Regions from separate parts of the Stenotrophomonas sp. YJH_SMC_21 genome, predicted to be linked through region 2. Evidence: riboswitches for the same ligand, from Rfam matches in the RefSeq annotation. Region 2 holds a riboswitch; the other holds the start of a gene.
What was found. A riboswitch is a leader RNA that binds a small molecule or an ion and turns the genes downstream of it on or off. The one in region 2 is predicted to bind glycine.
Positions count from the first base shown of each region.

Region 1: linked by a shared signal. The riboswitch ahead of gcvP (aminomethyl-transferring glycine dehydrogenase) and the one ahead of AC5P67_RS01800 (trimeric intracellular cation channel family protein) in region 2 are both predicted to bind glycine.

Region 1 covers NZ_JCAFSU010000020.1:13,021-16,399, reverse strand. The annotation lists gene gcvP (aminomethyl-transferring glycine dehydrogenase) at 1-1,943, opposite strand, end outside; glycine riboswitch at 2,006-2,108, opposite strand; gene AC5P67_RS18560 (multidrug effflux MFS transporter) at 2,408-3,379, shown strand, end outside.
Region 2 covers NZ_JCAFSU010000001.1:399,908-403,286, forward strand. The annotation lists gene AC5P67_RS01785 (nuclear transport factor 2 family protein) at 1-115, opposite strand, end outside; gene AC5P67_RS01790 (hypothetical protein) at 184-726, opposite strand; gene AC5P67_RS01795 (GIY-YIG nuclease family protein) at 748-1,023, opposite strand; glycine riboswitch at 1,064-1,153, shown strand; glycine riboswitch at 1,167-1,272, shown strand; gene AC5P67_RS01800 (trimeric intracellular cation channel family protein) at 1,355-1,972, shown strand; gene AC5P67_RS01805 (3-deoxy-7-phosphoheptulonate synthase) at 2,141-3,214, opposite strand.

The DNA of each region.
Region 1 (3,379 bases), on a different contig from region 2:
GGGTAGGTCATCATGATCGCGGCCAGGCGGTCGCTGTACTTCTCGGCGTTGAGGCGGATGTCTTCCACATCGACGTTGCCGTTGGCATCGGTCTTGGTGACCACCACCTTCATGCCGCACATCTGCGCCGAGGCCGGGTTGGTGCCGTGCGCCGAATCCGGGATCAGGCAGATGTCGCGGTGGCCTTCGCCGCGCGAGCGGTGGTAGGCGCGGATCGCCAGCAGGCCGGCGTACTCGCCCTGTGCGCCGGAGTTCGGCTGCAGGCTGACCGCGTCGTAGCCGGTGCATTCGACCAGCATCGCTTCCAGCGTGTCGATCAGTTCCTTGTAGCCCAGCGCCTGGTCGGCCGGCACCAGCGGGTGGATCTGCGAGAACTCCGGCCAGGTCACCGGGATCATCTCGGCGGTGGCGTTGAGCTTCATGGTGCACGAACCCAGCGGGATCATCGTGCGGTCCATCGCCAGGTCCTTGTCGGCCAGCGAACGCAGGTAACGCAGCAGTTCGTGCTCGCTGTGGTGGGTGTTGAACACCGGGTGGGTCAGGAACGCGGACTGGCGCAGCAGGCCGGCCGGCAGCGCGTCGGCGGTGCTGGCATCCAGCGCGTCGACGTCCAGCGAGGCACCGAACACCGCAGCCACGGCGACGATGTCGGCGCGGGTGGTGGTCTCGTCCAGACTGATGCCGACCGAGTCGCTGTCGATCGCGCGCAGGTTGTAACCGGCGGCGCGTGCCTTGGCATGGATTTCATCGGCATGCACGCCGGTGACGTGCAGGGTGTCGAAGAAGTCGCCACCGACCTGCACGCCGGCATTGCGCAGCGCTGCGGCCAGGATCGAGGCCAGTCGATGGGTGCGGCGGGCAATGCGGGTCAGGCCTTCCGGGCCGTGGTAAACGGCGTACATCGAGGCCATCACCGCCAGCAGCACCTGCGCGGTACAGATGTTGGAGGTGGCCTTCTCGCGGCGGATGTGCTGTTCGCGGGTCTGCAGGGTCAGGCGGTAGGCCGGGTTGCCCTGGGCATCGATCGAAACGCCGATCAGGCGGCCTGGCATCGAGCGCTTGTAGGCGTCACGGCAGGCCATGAAGGCGGCGTGCGGGCCACCGAAGCCGAACGGCACGCCGAAACGCTGGCTGTTGCCGACCACGATGTCCGCGCCCCATTCGCCCGGGGCAGCCAGCAGGGTCAGGGCCAGCAGGTCGGTGGCCACGGCCACCAGGCCGCCGCGTGCGTGCACGGCATCGACCAGCGCCTTGTAGTCGCCGACCTGGCCGAAGGTGTCCGGATACTGCAGCAGCAGGCCGAAGGCTTCTGCTTCCAGCGCTTCGGCCGGGGTGCCGACGCGCAGCACGATGCCCATGGGCTCGGCGCGGGTACGCAGCAGTTCCAGGGTCTGCGGGTGCACGGCGTCGTGCACGAAGAAGGTGTCCGACTTCGACTTGGCCGAACGCTTGGCCAGGGTCATCGCTTCGGCGGCGGCGGTGGCTTCGTCCAGCAGCGAGGCGTTGGCGATTTCCATGCCGGTCAGGTCGGCGCACAGGGTCTGGAAGTTGATCAGCGCTTCCATGCGGCCCTGCGAGATTTCCGCCTGGTACGGGGTGTAGGCGGTGTACCACGCCGGGTTTTCCAGGATGTTGCGCAGGATCACGTTCGGCGTGTGGGTACCGTAGTAACCCTGGCCGATGAAGCTGCGCAGCACGGTGTTCTTGTCGGCGATCGCACGGATCTTCGCCAGTGCCTGCACTTCGGTCATCGACTCCGGCAGTGCCAGCGGTGCCGGCGACTTGATCTTGGCCGGCACGATGGCGTCGGTCATCGCATCCAGCGACGCGTGGCCGACGACGTCGAGCATCTGCGCGATCTCGGCGTCGTTGGGGCCGATGTGGCGCTCGACGAACGCGTTGTGGTGCTCGAGCTCACGCAGGGAAGGGGTGTTCTGGGACATGGCGAAGGATCCGTCAGGAAAGGGCACACGCACGGGCACAAGCCGCCGGTCGGCGGTCTGCGGGGCGCCCCTCTGTCCTTTTGCCTGAGAGTTTAAAAGCGCGGCGGACCGCAGCTTCGTGCCCCTTCGGCGCCGGATCGAACCGGTCTCTCCAGAGTTGTGTTACGGGTGGTATCGGGCCTGAGCGATTACGGGCGTTGCGCCTTCGGCAGCGGTATTCCGCTTCTCCCACCGTGTTGCCCGCCGATTATAGCCCGTTGCGGGCGCGGCGGCCGCCTTCGGTCCTGGAGGCCGCGCCTGAATGGCCGATGGCCCGTCCGTGCGTTTTGTGCACTGCTGCATGGCATCAGGCGCAATCCCCACCTATGATGGGCGGATACCCGAATTCATCTGGCGCCGTCCCTGCTGCAGGGGACCGGCGCCCGCCGTGCGTGCCGCGCATGGCCCTGCCGGACGCCTTTCCCATGACCGCCGCTGTTGCTCCCTCCACCCGCCGCATGGCCCTGCTGCTCGCCGGCCTGGCCATGTTCGGTCCGTTCTCGATCGACACCATCTTCCCGGCGTTCCCGCAGCTGGCCCAGCGCCTGGCTGTGGACGAGGTGGCGGTGCAGCAGACCATCAGCGTGTACCTGCTGTTCTACGGCCTGATGAGCCTTGCGCACGGCCCGCTGTCCGACGCCTGGGGCCGCAAGCGGGTGATTCTCGGTGGCCTGGTGGTGTTCGTCGGCGCTTCGGTCGGCTGCGCGCTGTCCACCGACCTGACCACGCTGCTGGCGTTCCGCGCGCTGCAGGGCCTGTCAGCGGGCGTCGGCATGATCGTCGGCCGCGCGGTGATCCGCGACCTGTACCACGGACACGACGCGCAGCGCCTGATGAGCCAGGTATCGATGCTGTTCGGCATCGCTCCGGCCATCGCACCGATCATCGGCGGCTGGATCCTGCTCAGTGGCGCCGGCTGGCCACTGATTTTCTGGTTCCTGGTGATGTTTGCGCTGCTCCTGCTGGCGGCCACCGCACGCTACCTGCCGGAAACCCATCCGGTGGAGGCACGGGTGCCGTTGTCACCGCGCGTGCTGCTGCGTGATTACGTGCGCATCGGTTTCAACCCGCGGTTCCTGCGCCTGGCGCTGGCCGGCAGCATCGGTTTCGGCGGCATTTTCCTGTACATCTCCTCGGCGCCGGTGTTCGTGATGCAGCACCTGCATCTGGGCGAGGGTGGTTTTGCCTGGCTGTTCATCCCCACCATCGGCGGCATGACCACCGGCTCGTTCCTGTCCGGGCGCATGGCCGGGCACACCACGCCCACCCGCCAGGTGTCCATTGGTTTCGGCCTGTGTGCGCTGTCGGTGCTGCTGAATGTCGGCTACGTGGCGCTGTCGCCGCAGTTCGTGCTGCCGTGGGCGGTGCTGCCGATCTTCCTGGGCGGCATGGGCATG
Region 2 (3,379 bases):
CCAGCTGGCCGTCGACGTAGTCATGGCAGGTGGCTTCGATGGCCGCGAGGGTGGCCGGGTCGGCAGCGGGACTGGTTGACGCGGAGAGAGCGAACAACAGGGCGACGGTGGACATCCGGGTCTCCAGCGCTGAGGGCTGGGCGATCATGGCATATGCAAGCCGCATCCACGCATGGCGTGGATCTACGGCATCAGGCCCATTTCGTCGGTGCCCAGCTGCATGTACATGAACGCAGCGGCTTCTTCAGACATGGGCTGCCCCTGCGGGAAGCTGTCCAACCAGGCGGTGATGCGCGCATGGCGCCCCGCCAGCGCATCCATCAATGCCTGCTTTTCCGCGTCAGTGGCGCGCTCCCGCATTTCATTGCGAAGCACGTCATCGCCGATCCCCCACTTTTCCGCGAACGGGATCAGATCGACCAGATCGGGAGGGACCCGGTCACGACGCAGGTGGATCAGTTCGGGTGTCCTCGGGCCATACGCAGCCAGCTCAGCAGCGGTGCCGATCTGCCCATGCTGCAGTGGCGGTGGCGACGGTGCTTGGGTGCAGGCCAGAAGGGCCGCGCAGGCAGTCAACAGCAGTATCCCGCAGTTCTTCATCGGACGGATCCATGTGTCGATGGGTGTGGCGATCATGGCATGACTGGAAGCGCCCATCCACGCATGGCGTGGATCTACTGTAGAGCCGGGTCCATGCTCGGCTTCACCATCAGGCAGCAGCAACAACAGCCGAGCGTGGGCTCGGCTTTACAGAAGCGCAGGATCCGGCGCCTGCAGCCAGGCCAGCTTGCGTTCGCGCGGCTGCTGCTTGAGCTGCCATTCGGCCCGCGAGGCGGCGGCCCGGTCCGGGTACTCGCGCACGGCCAGCACCCGCAGCGGCGGCCGGGCCCGGGTGTAGCGCGCGCCCTTGCCAGCCTGATGGGTGGCGAAACGCGCGTCCACGTCGGTGCTGATGCCGGCGTAATAGCTGCCATCGCGACATTCGAGCAGGTACAGGAACCACGGGCGGAGGGACGGGGCCATGCCCGGATTATGCCGTGCTGCACTGCAGCGGATATACTGGCGCCCGAATGCAGGAGAGAGGCGCCGCGCTGGCGCCCGCCGAAGGCGCAGGCTCCCATGATCGCTCAGGCCGGTGGGCTGGAATCCCACCAACCATGCATTCGACTCGCCGAGCTGGAGAGAGGTCACCGGGCATGCCCGGGACGATCCGCCGAAGGGGCACGCGGCCCATGCCGCTGAACTCTCAGGCAAAAGGACAGCGGGAGCGGCACCGGTCATCGTCATCCCGTCATTGCGCAGGCAGTGGCGGTAGTCGCGCATGGCCGGCCCCACCGCGCCCGGAGCCTGCCCAATGCTGCTGTCCATCATCTACCTGATCGCCATTTCCGCCGAAGCCATGACCGGCGCGCTGTCCGCCGGCCGCCGCCGCATGGACCTGTTCGGCGTGGTCATGATCGCCTGCGTCACCGCCCTCGGTGGTGGTTCACTGCGCGACATCCTGCTCGGTCACTACCCGCTGGGCTGGGTGAAGCATCCCGAGTACCTGGGCTTCACCGTGTGCGCGGCGCTGATCGCCACCTGGGTGGCGCGCTGGATGCACCACTTCCGCCGCACCTTCCTGGTGCTCGATGGCCTGGGCCTGATCGCCTTCACCCTGATCGGCTGCTCGATCGCGCGCGAAGCCGGCCATGCGATGCCGATCGTGCTGATCGCCGGCATGCTGACCGGCGCGTTCGGCGGCGTGCTGCGCGACATCCTCTGCAACGAGGTGCCGCTGATCTTCCAGAAGGAGCTGTACGCGATCATCGCGCTGCTGACCGGCGCGGCCTACCTGTTGCTGCTGCACTGGGGCGTGGCCGACGCCACCGCGATCCTGTGCTGCCTCGGCGGCGGCTTCGCGCTGCGCCTGCTGGCGATCCACTACCGCTGGGAAATGCCGAAGTTCGTGTACCACGACGAAGTGCATTGAGGTTCGCGCGGCGGAATCCGCACCACCCCGGCGATGTACCTGGCGCTGTCGCTCATGCGCAGCGCCAGGCGCATCGCCGGTGCAGATGGGCCGGTCTCCAACTCCGACCGGCCCTGATCGCGGCCGCACCCCCGCAGGCGCTGGCCGCCATCCACACACGTGCCGCACTCAAGCGGCTTCGGACACCTTCACTTCGCGACGGGCGCGCACGGCCGCGGCCAGTCGCTCCAGCACCGTCACGGTGGTGTCCCAGTCGATGCAGCCATCGGTGATGCTCTGCCCGTAGACCAGCGGTTGGCCTTCCACCAGTTCCTGGCGACCACCGACCAGATGGCTCTCGATCATCACACCGACGATGCGCTGTTCACCGTCTTCCAACTGAACGGCGATGTCCTCGATCACCTTCGGCTGGTTGTCCGGGTTCTTCAGGCTGTTGGCATGGCTGGCGTCGATCATCAGGCGCGTCGGCAGCTTGGCCTTGGCCAGCGCCTGGCAGGCCTCGGCGACACTGCCTGCATCGTAGTTCGGCTGCTTGCCGCCGCGCAGGATCACATGGCAGTCCGGGTTGCCGGTGGTCGACACGATGGCGGTGCCACCCTGCTTGGTGACCGACAGGAAGTGATGCGGATTGGACGCCGCACCCACCGCGTCAGCGGCGATCTTCACGTTGCCATCGGTGCCGTTCTTGAAGCCGACCGGGCACGACAGCCCCGAGGCCAGTTCGCGGTGCACCTGGCTTTCGGTGGTGCGCGCACCAATGGCGCCCCAGGCCACCAGATCTGCGATGTATTGCGGCGAGATCACGTCGAGGAACTCGACGCCGGCCGGCAGGCCGAGCTTGTTGATGTCGCGCAGCAGGCCACGGGCGATGCGCAGGCCCTTGTCGATCCTGAAGCTGCCGTCCAGGTCCGGATCGTTGATCAGGCCCTTCCAGCCCACCGTGGTGCGCGGCTTCTCGAAGTACACGCGCATCACGATTTCAAGTTCCCCGGCCAGCGCGTCACGCAGCGGCTTCAGGCGCTGGGCGTACTCGATGGCGGCCTTCGGGTCGTGGATCGAGCATGGGCCAACCACCACTGCCAGGCGGTCGTCACGGCCATGCAGGATCTGGTGCAGGGCCGCGCGCGAGGCGCTGACGGTGTCGGAGGCTTCATCGTCACACGGCAGCATCGCCAGCAGCTGGGCAGGCGGTGTCAGCGGTTCGATGGTGCGGATACGCAGGTCGTCGGTGTGCGGGGGCATTGGGGGAGGTCTCCGGAACGTTGGGGGTCCCCAGCGTGGCAGCATGAAAAAAGCCGCCAGGTTCGCTGGCGGCTTTCGGGAATGCGTCTGAAGCTTTCTTCAGGGTGAGCGCAGTCCTTCCTCCGCCAGTGGCTTCGGAAAGTAATACCAGTAAAAGCGGGTGGC